Regions from separate parts of the Bradyrhizobium sp. HKCCYLS3077 genome, predicted to be linked through region 1. Evidence: predicted binding sites of a transcription regulator. Region 1 holds the regulator's gene; the other holds the start of a gene.
The links. Region 1 encodes LexA, which represses DNA repair genes until DNA is damaged. Its sites were predicted from a motif close to TGTTCNNNNTGTGTTCNG; they were not measured.
Positions count from the first base shown of each region.

Region 2: the regulator LexA is predicted to act here: its motif matches at 3,967-3,984, upstream of ACQR0Z_RS13940 (PA0069 family radical SAM protein).

Region 1 covers NZ_JBNPTH010000004.1:51,504-58,023, forward strand. The annotation lists gene ACQR0Z_RS16445 (ComEC/Rec2 family competence protein) at 1-2,111, shown strand, start outside; gene ACQR0Z_RS16450 (hypothetical protein) at 2,673-3,110, opposite strand; gene lexA (transcriptional repressor LexA) at 3,392-4,093, opposite strand; gene ACQR0Z_RS16460 (molybdopterin molybdotransferase MoeA) at 4,301-5,512, opposite strand; gene ACQR0Z_RS16465 (alpha/beta fold hydrolase) at 5,634-6,443, opposite strand; gene ACQR0Z_RS16470 (hypothetical protein) at 6,445-6,520, opposite strand, start outside.
Region 2 covers NZ_JBNPTH010000003.1:450,383-456,902, forward strand. The annotation lists gene ACQR0Z_RS13925 (bifunctional helix-turn-helix transcriptional regulator/GNAT family N-acetyltransferase) at 1-570, opposite strand, end outside; gene ACQR0Z_RS13930 (glycosyl transferase) at 636-1,208, opposite strand; gene ACQR0Z_RS13935 (phosphoketolase family protein) at 1,386-3,803, opposite strand; gene ACQR0Z_RS13940 (PA0069 family radical SAM protein) at 3,995-5,188, shown strand; gene ACQR0Z_RS13945 (ribonuclease HII) at 5,275-6,117, shown strand; gene ACQR0Z_RS13950 (glycosyltransferase family 39 protein) at 6,343-6,520, shown strand, end outside.

The sequences.
Region 1 (6,520 bases):
TGCCCTGGGTGCCCGTCGCGTTCGGCGCCGGCATCGCGCTGTATTTTTCCGCCGACCACGAGCCCGTGCTGTGGATCACCGCCGTCACGGCGGTGCTGCTCTGCGTCGCGGCCGGGCTGATGCGCCGGCATCGGCTGTTTCCGGCGGCCGTAATGATCGCAGCGGCGGCGGCAGGGTTTGCCGTCGCGACCGCCAAGACCGCCCGCGTCGCCCATCCCGTGCTGGCCCGGCCGCTGTACTCGGTCGCGCTCACGGGCTTCGTCGAAGCGCGCGATATCCGCGAGCGCAGCGACCGCATCGTGCTGCGGGTGACGTCGATGGAGAGCCCGCGCAGCAGCGTCACGCTCGCGCGCGTGCGGCTCGCGGTGCGCAAGGGCACGGCGCCGGAGGTCGGCAGCTTCGTGCAGCTCAAGGCACGGCTGCTGCCGCCGCTCGCGCCGGTGCGTCCCGGCAGCTACGATTTTGCGCGCGACATGTTCTTCCAGGGCATCGGCGCCTCCGGCTTCGTGATGGGTGCGATCACCGTGCAGCCCCCGGCGCAGGAGCGCGGATTGGCGTTGCGCTATGCCGCGACCATGCAGGGCCTGCGCGATGCGATCGATGCGCGCATCCGTGCGCGGCTGAATGGCGACGAGCGCGCCATCGCCACCGCGCTGCTGACCGGGCGGCGCGACGCCATCACGCCCGACGTCAACGACGCGATGTTCATCTCCGGCCTCGGCCACGTGCTGTCGATCTCGGGCTATCACATGGCGGTTGTTGCCGGCGTCGTGTTCTTCGCGATGCGCGCGCTGCTCGCGTTGATCCCGGGCCTCACCATCAGCCATCCGATCAAGAAATGGGCGGCAGCCGCGGCGCTGCTTGCGGCCGCGTTCTATCTGCTGCTGTCCGGCGCCGAGGTCGCGACGCAAAGATCGTTCTTCATGACGGCGGTGGTGCTGATCGCCGTGATGGTCGACCGCCGCGCCGTCACCTTCCGCACGCTCGCGGTGGCCGCGATGGTCGTGCTGATCGCGGCTCCCGAAGCGCTGGTGCATCCGAGCTTCCAGATGTCGTTTGCGGCGACGCTCGGCCTCGTCGCGCTGGTGCAGTTCGGGCTGCCGAAACTGTTTGCCACGCCGGACAGTTCGACGACGCAGCGCATCGCTTTGTGGGGCGGTCGCGAACTGTCCATGCTGCTGCTGGCCTCGCTGATCGCGGGGCTTGCGACCACGCCCTATGCGGCGTTTCATTTCCACCGCGTCACGCCCTACGGCGTGCTGGCCAATCTTGCGGCCATGCCGGTGGTCTCGGTGCTGGTGATGCCGGCCGGCCTGCTAGGCCTGCTGGCGGCGCCGTTCGGCCTCGACGGCGTCTGCTGGACGGTGATGGGCTGGGGCATCGACTGGATGATCGCGGTGACCCGATGGGTCGCCGCATTACCCGGCGCCGTCGGGCGCATCCAGGCGTTCGGCATCGGGCCGCTGATCGCAGCCAGCCTGGGACTCGTGCTGATCGGCCTCTTGCGCACGCCGCTGCGCTGGTCGGGCGCGGTGCTGCTGGCGGCGGCCGCGGCCTGGGCCGTCGTGACGCCGCAGCCGGACATTCTCGTCTCCGGCGATGGGCGTGCCGTGGCCGTCCGCGGCCGCGATGGACGCCTGCATGTGATGCGCAGCGGCAAGGACGTGTTCGTCACCAAGGAATGGCTCGCGGCCGACGCCGACGCGCGGCTGCCTGCCGAGTCGTCGCTCAGTGACGGCGTGTCCTGTGACGAACAAGGATGCGTGGTCGCCATGGCCGACGGCCGCATCGTCGCGCTGACCTTGCGCGCGGACGCCCTCGCCGACGATTGCGCCCGCGCTGCGCTGGTGGTGACGGCGCGCTCCGCCCCAAAATCCTGCCAGGCCGCTGTGATCGACCGTCCGCGGCTGCAGCAGCAGGGCGCCTTGATGCTCGTGCAGAGCGGCAAGGGGTTCGCCGTTACGCCGGCGCGCGCCGACGGCACCGGCCGGCCGTGGTGGCCGGCGCCGGCCGAGGCCAGCGAGTTCGAGGCGACACTGACGCCGCGCGCGTCACCGTCGCGCGCGCAGGACGCGACGCCGCCGGAGATGGAGCAGGGTGGTGAGGATTAGGCTGGCGCCCACGCCACCGCTGCAGCGTCCCAATCCCTGCCCTGGAGGCGAGCACCAGGACACAGCCAGAGCATGAAGTCGATCGAGCCCATCATGCTCTCATTGACGATTGGGACAAAGTTTCGCCGGCTGCTCTGCGCGACAGTCGTCGACTGCCTATGATGACGCTGGCAAGGCACCGCGACATCGGTCTCACCCTCCCCTGGAGGGGGAGGGTCGATCGCGCGCGAAGCGGGCGAGCGGGGTGGGATGAAGCCGCGGGCGCCGGTGCAAGTGGAGAGATCACCCCACCCGGCTCATACGCGCTTTGCGCCTATGAGCCGACCCTCCCCCTCCAGGGGAGGGTGAACGAGCGCGGGGCCGCCAGATGCGATTCTGTAGAAGCACATCATGGCCAGTGCGGTCGTTAGGATGGGCGATTCCACGATTCACAGACGCCAACGGCACCGCAATCGTCAGAGCTGGCTGAGAGCCGTCCGACGGTTGCAGTGTCGCGTGCGATCCGGAACGACGAATGCGGATGCGATCCGCTCGTCGCGTGACCTAGGTGATGCCTACCGGTCAGGTGATGCTGATGCGGCGGATCGGCGTCGGCTGCTGTGCCGGCACGTCTTCCGCGATGTCACGACGCTCGCCGGGCTGCTTGCTGACCGGCAATTGCAGCACGGTGACGCGCTGGCCTTCGCAGAGCTGAGTCACCAGCACGTGGCGTCCATCCGCGAACTCGATCGCGTCGTGATGGCGGTCGGGAATGTGCTTCTCGATGGTGTTGAACTTGGCGACGCGCTCGCGGATCGTGCGGGTCCACAGCCAGCGGCTGTCGTAGCGGACGTCCTCGGCAAAGGCGAGCTCGGTGCCGGGCAGCATGCAGACCGCGACGGTCGGCTCGCTTTCCAAGGCGAAGCCGCGGGTCGCGGTGCCGCGGAACGTCGTCGAGATCAGCGTCTCGCCGACTTTGGCGGGACGGGAGGCAACGGCATGGAGGCTGTAGTCACACATCGGATCGCTCCTCGTTCAGAGATAGCTGACCCACGCTCCCCCCGGACAGGCGCAGGCCTCTATCAGAGTGGACATCGGGAGCGATGTTAGCGCGCGCTTCGCGGCAATTCTGCGCTGATCTGCAGTGCGCGCGGGCGCTGCCGATCACAAGCGTTTGAGTGTGCCGCGCTGCACATCATGATGTGCATTCTCAACTGACTCATAAATAGGCGGCCGCGAGTCCGGGCGGCTCACACCGCCGATCTGCTGGGCAGATCCGGCGGCCTCGCAGACGCCGGGACTCAGTACTTCCGGTACAGCCCGACCAGCTTGCCCTGGATCTTCACCCGGTTGGGCGGCAGGATGCGCACCTCATACGCCGTGTTGGCCGGCTCCAGGGCGATCGACGCGCCGCGGCGGCGGAAGCGCTTCAAAGTCGCTTCCTCGTCGTCGATCAGCGCCACGACGATGTCGCCGGTGTCAGCGGACTCGTTGCGCTGGATCAGCGCCATGTCGCCGTCGAGGATGCCGGCGTCGACCATCGAATCGCCGCGGACTTCGAGCGCGTAGTGCTCGCCATTGCCGAGCATGTCGGCCGGCACGCTGATGGTGTGGCTGCGCGTCTGCAGCGCCTCGATCGGCGTACCCGCGGCAATCCGGCCCATCACCGGCACCGCGACGGGACGCTCGCCATCGTCGAGCGCCGGCGTCGAGGTGCGCACCTTGCCGAGATTGCCCTCGATCACCGACGGCGTGAATCCGCCGCGCCGGTTGTTGGCGGCCTGCGAGAGCTCGGGCAGCTTGATCACCTCGATCGCGCGGGCGCGATTGGGCAGCCGGCGGATGAAGCCGCGCTCTTCGAGAGCTGTAATCAGCCGATGGATGCCGGACTTGGAGCGCAGGTCGAGCGCATCCTTCATCTCGTCGAAGGACGGCGGCACGCCGGCTTCCTTGAGCCGTTCGTTGATGAACCGCAGAAGTTCGTACTGTTTGCGCGTCAGCATCTCGACCTGGTCCCCGGTTGGTTGTCGTCCGAAGTTCTCAAGAGCTCTTGCGTCCCAGAGCCCAACTGGACGACCGTCATTCACGTCACCCGCAACATACTAAAAACAAATCATGAACGGACACTATCTGTTCGATGTGTGTTCTGCAATCCTAAAAATATGATGAATGGACCGAGCTTTACCGGAGGAAGCCCACCCACCGACGCCTCACCTGGGCAGGCGCAGGATCTCGCAAGGGCTGCCTGCGGGAGCCTTCGGCGCGAAGGCCGGACGGATCACCAGCGCCTGCGAAAGCGCGAGATTCCCGAGCAGAGACGAATCCTGCTGGTTCACCGGCGTGGCGATCAGCGTGCCGTCGGGGCGCTCTTCCAACTGCGCGCGCAGATAGTCCTCGCGTGAGTCGTTCGGCCCGAGTTCGCGGCCGAGCAGGGCGGTCTCGCGCGGCGGCGCGACCTCCTCGCGCCCGAGCAGGGCACGAATCAGCGGCACCAGGAACAGGATGGCGCAGACATAGGACGACACCGGGTTGCCCGGCAGGCCGATCACCCTCATGCCGCCGAGCCGGCCGTGCATCATCGGCTTGCCCGGCCGCATCGCGATCTTCCAGAACGCCATCTCGACGCCCTCGGCCTCCAGGGCCTGCTTGACCAGATCATGGTCGCCGACCGAGGCGCCGCCGGTGGTGATCAGGATGTCGGCTCCAGACTCGCGCGCCCGGCGGATACCGGCCACGGTGGCCTCCATCGTGTCGACGGCGATGCCGAGATCGATCGGCTCGGCACCCTCGCTACGCACCAGCGCCCGCAGCGCATAGCCGTTGGAATAGACGATCTGGCCGGGACCGGGCTCTGAGCCCGGCATCACCAGTTCGTCGCCGGTCGCGAGCAGCGCCACCTTCGGCCGCCGCCGCACCGGCAGCGCCGGATGATTCATGCTGGCCGCCAGCGACAGGTCGCGGTCGCTGAGCCGGCGTCCGGCCTTCAGCAGCACCATGCCCTGATGGAAGTCGACACCCGCGGGGCGGATGTGCCGGCCCTTGATGGCCGCCTCGTTGAGGACCACATGGCCGCCCTCCGCGGTCGTATCCTCCTGGATGACGACCGCATCGGCGCCCTCCGGCACGACGCCGCCGGTGAAGATGCGCGCCGCCTCGCCAGCGCCGACCACGCGATCGAACGGCCGCCCGGCCGCGACCTCGCCGATCACCTTGAGCTTGGCGCCAGGCCTGTCGGCATCGGCCGCCCGCAGCGCGTAGCCGTCCATCGCCGACATCGCCTCCGGTGGCTGCGTCCGCAGTGCCGCCAGGTCGCGCGCCAGGATGCGGTGGAATGCCTCGTCCAGCCCGACCATCTCCTCAGGCAGCGGCTCGGCGCCGGCAAGCACCGCGGACAACGCATCGGACACCGGCATCAAGGCCATCAGAGTTCCTTTGGAAGGAGGCGGACGAGTCGAGGGAGTCGCGTTCTAACCGAACGCGCAGGGCGGGGCCAAGGGGCCATTCCGACCGGTGCCTTGGGGAGCAGCCTCGCGCGGGGCGCTCTCACAATGTGGCGAGAAACCTCGTGATCAGTCCGGTGACCTCCGCGGGCTGTTCGAGGCTCGGCAGATGCGCAACACCGGTGATCCCGTGACCGGCCGCGTTCGGCGTCGTCGCAGCAAGCAATCGGCTTCGCTCCTGGATATGAGGAAAGTCGAGGTCGCCCCAGATCACGAGCGCCGGCGCGGTGATCTCGCCGAGGCGCGGGAAGGCAGGTGTCACGTCGAGACTTGCGCCCACCGGCGCTGCGCGCAGCGCGGCGGCGTTCTTCTGCAGAAACATGTCGCGCAACTCGCCCGATACGCGCCCATTAGGTGCGAGCGGACCGTCGAGCCAGAGATGCGCCTTGAGCATGCTGACGCGGTCCCAATCGCGTGCCGCCTCTGCTGCGGCGACATCGCGCAGCAGCGCCGTGATGGCCGGTGGGTAGACCGGCTCTGGCGCTCCGCTTATCGAGGGCGCGATCAGAACGAGGGCACGTGTCCGCGACGGCTGCGCCAGCGCGAAGTCGAGCGCGATCTTTCCGCCTTGCGAACAGGCGACAAGCGTCGCCGGCCGGCCCGGCGCGAGCGCATCGATCACCGCGAGCAAGTCGGCAACCGGTGAATGGTCTTCGATCTCTGCCACCGTCTCTCCGAAGCCGCGGCGATCGTAGGCGATCGCCGTGTGGGTGGCTGCGATGTCGTCGATCTGCGCAAGCCACATGGTGTGGTCGAACACCGCTGCATGCAGGAAGACGACGGGCTCGCCTCGGCCGGCAACCAACGTCGCGAGTTTTGCACGGCCGGAAATAATTCGACGAAGTGAGTTCATATCACACCGGATGCCTGATCCACACGTTGGGTTCGACGTAGACGGCGTAATCTTGCTCGACCGATGTGAGCACGGGC
Region 2 (6,520 bases), on a different contig from region 1:
CTCGGCCACCAGCGCTTCGAAACTGGCGTTCCAGCCATACTCCTCGGCGTAGACGGCGCCATGACGGGCGATCACCCAGCCGATGTCGCCGGGCCGGTGGCTGCGCAGCAGGACCGGCGCGCGCGACGGCGGCGTGGGCGACAGCGCGCTCTCGATGGTCGCCATCGCGCCGACCAGCCGCTCGCGAAGCGCCGGCGTGAGCGGCGCGATCATCGCTGCGATCTCCTTCTGCGAGCTGCGGTCGAGCCTGGCAAAGGCCTGCCGTCCTTTCGCGGTGAGTGCGAGCTGCTGCTGCCTGCGATCGGACGGCAGCGGCGTCCGGGTGATCAGGCCCTTTTCGTCGAAACTCTGCACGATGCGGCTCAGATACCCCGCATCCAGGCCGAGATAGGTCCCGATCTCCTTGGCCGACACCGCCTCGCGATGGGCGAGCTCGTAGAGCACGCGGGCCTCGGCCAGCGAGAACGGGCTGTCGAGCAGGTGCTGATCGAGCGCGCCGAGTTTCTGGGTGTAGAAGCGGTTGAAGGCGCGAACGGCGGTGACCTGGGTGTCGGATGGCGCTGGAATCATGGCTCGTCTCCAATACTTGCCATTGTCAAACATATGGTTGACTTTGGCAAGTATCGAGACGGCGCTCAGATCATGACGATCCGGCTGCGCAGCATGGTGCGGGAGGAGCGGCCGAGCTGGCGCAGCAGCCGCGTCTCGGGGCGCCTGGCCTCCGGCCTGTAGCCGCCGACCTGGCGGTAGTGGTCCCTGGCGATCAGCAGGCCCTGGTCGCCGAGCGGACCGAAGAGAGCGCGGCTCACCGCCCGCAGCCGGTCGCGCAGGCTGACAGGGGCGTAGGGTGAGCGAGCATAGCGGAAGACGCCGGCGAGCGGCCGGCCGCCCGCCCCGACGCTCTGGATGAACTGCATGGTCTCGTCGATCCAGCCGGGATCGAGCACGGCGCCCGCGGGAAGGAACATCAGCCAGGGCGCGCGGGCCTTGGCGGCGCCGGCGGCGAGCGCGGCGGCATGAGACCCCTCGAACTTCATGAAGTGGCAGCCGGCGACGTCGGCGACGCGCTCCATCACGCTGGAATCGGCGGAGCGGTCGACCAGCAGGACCTCGGTGACGACTCCGGCCGCGGCCCCCGGCACCAGCGCGGACAGGGTGGCCACGGCGGTCTGCTCGACGCCCTCGGTCGGGATGATCACGCTCAGCATGAACCTGGCATCTTCGTTTGCAGCGCCTCCGGTCTGGTTGTTAGCATCTTGTCACAATCAAATCAGCCCGCTGCACTGCGGAATTTTGCAGCAGCGGGCACGCGGCGATCCGTTCGGGCAATGCACGGCGGGTGCTATTTCAAGATGCCTTGGCGCAGACATGCGCGCTCGGCTAGTTCAGTCGCCCGGCTGCGCCGGCGTCGTTCCACCGGCGCTGTTTGTCCACGCCCAGTCGCGGATCTCCGGCATGTCCTCGCCATGCGCCCGGATGTAGCGGGCATGTTCGATCAGTGCGTCGCGGAATTTCTGCTTCACATGCGCCGCCGCGACGCTGAGCCCAGGCACCCGTTCGATCGCTTCGATGGCGAGATGGAAACGGTCGAGCTCGTTGAGGACGACCATGTCGAACGGCGTCGTCGTGGTGCCTTCCTCGATGAAGCCGCGCACATGCATGCCGGCATGGTTGGTGCGGCTGTAGGTCAGCCGATGGATCAGATAGGGATAGCCGTGATAGGCGAAGATGACAGGCCTGTCGGTCGTGAACAGGCTGTCGAAATCGCGATCGCTGAGGCCGTGCGGATGCTCGGACCGTGGCTGCAGGGTCATCAGGTCGACGACGTTGACGACGCGGATCTTGAGGTCCGGCAGCTCCTGGCGCAGCAGGTCGACGGCGGCGAGCGTCTCGAGCGTCGGGACGTCGCCGGCGCAGGCCATCACCACGTCGGGCTCCTCGCCGGCGCGCTCGGTGCCGGCCCACGACCAGATGCCGATGCCGGCGTCGCAATGAACCGCGGCCTCCCGCATCGAGAGGAATTGCGGCGCGGGCTGCTTGCCGGCGACGATGACGTTGATGCGGTCATAGGTCCGCAGGCAGTGGTCGGCGATCCACAGCAGCGTATTGGCGTCCGGCGGAAAGTAGATGCGGACGATGTCTGCCTTCTTGTTGGCGACGAGATCGACGAAGCCGGGATCCTGGTGGCTGAACCCGTTATGGTCCTGCCGCCAGACATGCGACGTCAGCAGATAGTTCAGGGACGCGATCGGACGCCGCCACGGCAGCTCGCGCGAGACCTTCAGCCATTTGGCGTGCTGGTTGAACATCGAATCCACGATGTGGATGAAGGCCTCGTAGCAGGAGAACAGGCCGTGACGGCCGGTGAGCAGATAGCCCTCCAGCCAGCCCTGGCAGAGATGTTCGCTCAACACCTCCATGACCCGGCCGTCATGGGCGAGATGGACGTCATAGGGCTCGATGCCTTCCATCCAGACGCGCTCGGTGACGTCGAACACCGCGTCGAGCCGGTTCGAGGCGGTCTCGTCCGGGCCCATGATGCGGAAGTTCCTCGCCTCCGCGTTCAGCCTCACGACCTCGCGCAGAAACTTGCCGAGTTCGCGCGTGGCTTCGGTGATGGTCTCGCCGGGTGAGGTGACCTCGACCGCGAAGGCCCGATAATCCGGCAGCTTCAGCTCGCGCTTGAGCAAGCCGCCATTCGCATGCGGATTGGCGCCCATGCGCCGCGTCCCCTTTGGCGCGAGAGCCTGCAACTCCGGCACGAGACGGCCGTTCGTATCGAACAGCGTCTCCGGCTGATAGCTCTTCATCCACGCTTCCAGCAGAGCGAGGTGCTCCGGCTTGCCGCGCGGATTTGCGATCGGCACCTGATGCGCGCGCCAGAAGCCCTCGACCTTGAGGCCGTCGACTTCCCTAGGCCCGGTCCAGCCCTTCGGGCTGCGCAGCACGATCATCGGCCAGCGCGGCCGCTGGATCGCCGCATCCGGCTGGCGCGCGTTCTGCTGGATCGAGCGGATGCTGGCGAGGGCGACGTCGAGCGCGTCGGCCATCTGCCGGTGCATCGCCTTGGGCTCGTCGCCTTCGACAAACAACGGCGCGTAGCCATAGCCTTCGAACAGGGATTTGAGCTCGGCATCGCCCAAGCGGCCGAGCACGGTGGGATTGGCGATCTTGTAGCCGTTGAGATGCAGGATCGGCAGCACGGCGCCATCGTGCGCCGGGTTCAGAAACTTGTTCGAGTGCCAGGACGCCGCCAGCGGGCCGGTCTCGGCCTCGCCATCGCCGATCACGCAGGCGACGATCAGATCGGGATTGTCGAACGCGGCGCCGTAGGCGTGAACCAGCGCGTAGCCGAGTTCGCCGCCTTCGTGGATCGAGCCCGGCGTCTCCGGCGCCGCGTGGCTCGGGATGCCGCCGGGAAAGGAGAACTGCCGGAACAGCTTTCGCAAGCCGTCCGCGTCACGGCCGATATCGGGGTAGATCTCGCTGTAGCTGCCTTCGAGATAGGTGTTGGCGACCATGCCGGGACCGCCATGGCCGGGACCGCAGACATAGAGGACGTCGAGATCCTGGGCGACGATGGCGCGGTTGAGATGGGCGTAGATGAAGTTCAAACCCGGCGTCGTGCCCCAATGGCCGAGCAACCGAGGCTTGATGTGCTCCGGCTTCAGCGGCTCGCGCAGCAGCGGATTGTCGAGCAGATAGATCTGGCCGACCGAGAGATAGTTGGCTGCCCGCCAATAGCGGTCGAGCAGGTCGAGATCGTCAGCGGGAAGGGTCGGTTGGGGAGAACTGAGCTGCATGGGACCTCGCTTGCCGTCCGTTTCGCGCCTGCGGGAGAGTACAGGAGAGTAACGCCGCACCGTCCCGTTCCAACGCGGCCGCAGCATAGAACGGGAATGTGATGGCTGGCCTTGCGCAGGCTCAGAACCGATCCTCCGAGCTTGTTCAATTTTGATCTTGTTATGTTCTCTTTTTGTGCTATGTCTTGGCCATGAGCCGAGCATCTTCACATGCCCTCAAGCGCCCGCCGGTCCCGGTGCCCTCCGAGCCGGTGGGCGCGCCTTCGTCTGGTCCTGATACGACTGGTCCTGACAAGGACTTTCCCGAACTCGCGGTCGCCATCGAACGGGGCCGGCGCCGCGGCCGGGGTGCCCAATCCAATGCGAGCGGCCGCTACGAGGCGGAGGCCCGTGTTGTCTTCGACGATGGCTGGCAGAGCCTCGAGGACTTGCCGCCGTTCAAGACCACGGTCGCGACCGACACCTCGCGCAAGGTCATCACGCGCAACGATTCTCCCGACATCGGCTTCGACCGATCGATCAATCCGTATCGCGGCTGCGAGCACGGCTGCGTCTACTGCTTCGCGCGGCCGACCCACGCATTCCTCGGCCTGTCGCCGGGGCTGGATTTCGAATCCAAGCTGTTCGTGAAGCCAGAGGCGCCGGCCCTGCTGGAGAAGGAGCTTGCCGCCAGCGGCTATGAGCCGCGGATGATCGCGATCGGCACCAACACTGATCCGTATCAGCCGATCGAGCGCGAGCGGAAGATCATGCGCGGCATCCTCGAGGTGCTGGAAAAGGTTGGCCATCCCGTCGGAATCGTCACCAAGTCGGCGCTGGTGATGCGTGATGCCGACATTCTGGCGCGGATGGCCAAGAAGAACCTGGCAAAGGTCGCGATATCAGTGACCACGCTGGATCCGAAGCTGGCCCGCACCATGGAGCCGCGGGCCTCGACGCCGTCGAAGCGGCTGGAGGCCTTGCAGGCGCTGTCGAAGGCGGGCATCCCGACCACGGTGATGGTGGCGCCGGTGATCCCGGCGCTCAACGACAGCGAGATCGAGCGCATCCTCGATGCCGCTGCTCATGCCGGCGTCAAGGAAGCGGCCTATGTGCTGTTGCGGCTGCCGCTGGAGGTGCGCGACCTTTTCCGCGAATGGCTGCTGGAGCACTATCCGGACCGCTATCGCCATGTCTTCACCTTGATCCGCGACATGCGCGGCGGCCGCGACTACGACTCGCAATGGGGCACGCGCATGAAGGGCACGGGACCGATGGCCTGGATGATCGGACGCCGCTTCGAGATCGCGTGCGAGAAGCTCGGCCTGAACAAGCGGCGGACCAAGCTGACCACGGATCATTTCGTGCGGCCGAAAGGCGGCGGGCAGCAGTTGAGCCTGTTCTGAGGCGACCTCAATTCGGAACTCGGCGGATGGGAATAGCGGGGAATTGAGGTCCGCTCCGGTTGCGCTGCGTTGGCTCGTTCCGCACGATGCCGGCCATGATTCGGGACCAAGCGAACAAGCCGGGCAGGGCGAAAGCGGCCGGTGCTGCGAAGAAGAGCGCCGCTGCGAAGGCCGCGACCAGGGCGGGCGCGGCCAGCAAGGCCGGCGCCAAGCTCGGCAAGGGCGTCATCGCGGTGGCCCCGCCAAGCTTTCGGCGCGAGCGGGCGCTGTTGAAGCAGGGCATCTGGCCGGTCGCAGGCTGCGACGAGGCCGGCCGCGGTCCGCTCGCAGGACCGGTGGTGGCTGCGGCGGTGATTCTCGATCCCAACCGCATCCCGAAGGGGCTCGATGATTCCAAGCGGTTGACCGCCGAGCAGCGCGAGATTCTCTTCGACAAGATCTGCAAGACCTCGGCCTTCGCCGTTGCCTTCGCCTCGCCGTCGCGAATCGATCGCGACAACATTCTGCGGGCGTCGCTGTGGGCGCTGTCGCGCGCGGTGAAGGCGCTGCCGGAGGCGCCGAAGCACGTGTTCGTCGACGGCCGCGACCGTATCGACGTCGGTTGCAACTGCGAGGCGGTGATCGGCGGCGACGGGCTGGTGATGTCGATCGCGGCGGCCTCGATCGTCGCCAAGGTCACGCGTGACCGGCTGATGTGCGCGCTGGCGCAGGACTGCCCCGGCTACGGCTTCGAGCAGCACAAGGGCTATGGCGTGCCGGATCATCTCGCCGCCTTGGACCGGCTCGGCCCCTCGGTGCATCATCGCAGCCTGTTTGCCCCGGTCGTGGCGGCCCGGCAGAAGCATCAGCCTTTGGCGGTCGAGCCCGAGCCTGATCTGTTCGCGGAGATCACGCTGGTCACGTCCACCGAAATCTCGCTTGGCACCTGATGCCGGTTGCCTCGACCGCGCCACGGTCTTAAAGCTTGAGGCAGCCAGCCAGCACGAAGTGTCACTCCTCGCAGCGGGGGCGGTGTTGTGCGCCCAGTCGTGCGGTATCGATTGCGGGCGTCGGACAGCGAGGCTGCTGCGCATGAGGGGCGGTCCTGCCGGCATCCCCGACGTCCCAAGCGATCCCAGCTTCAAAGCGATCCCAGCTAAGCGATCCAGCCGTTCATGCGTTTCACGTCCCTGGTTGTCGAACTGATCCGCGCAAGACCGCGGCTGGTCGTCGTCATCGTGGTGCTCTGCCAGGCCCTGATGTGGCTCGGCCTTGCCGTGCTGTTCTACCGCAGCCCGCCCGGCCAGCTCGCCACCGCGATCGCCTTCGGCCGTGAGTACCAGGTCGGCACCG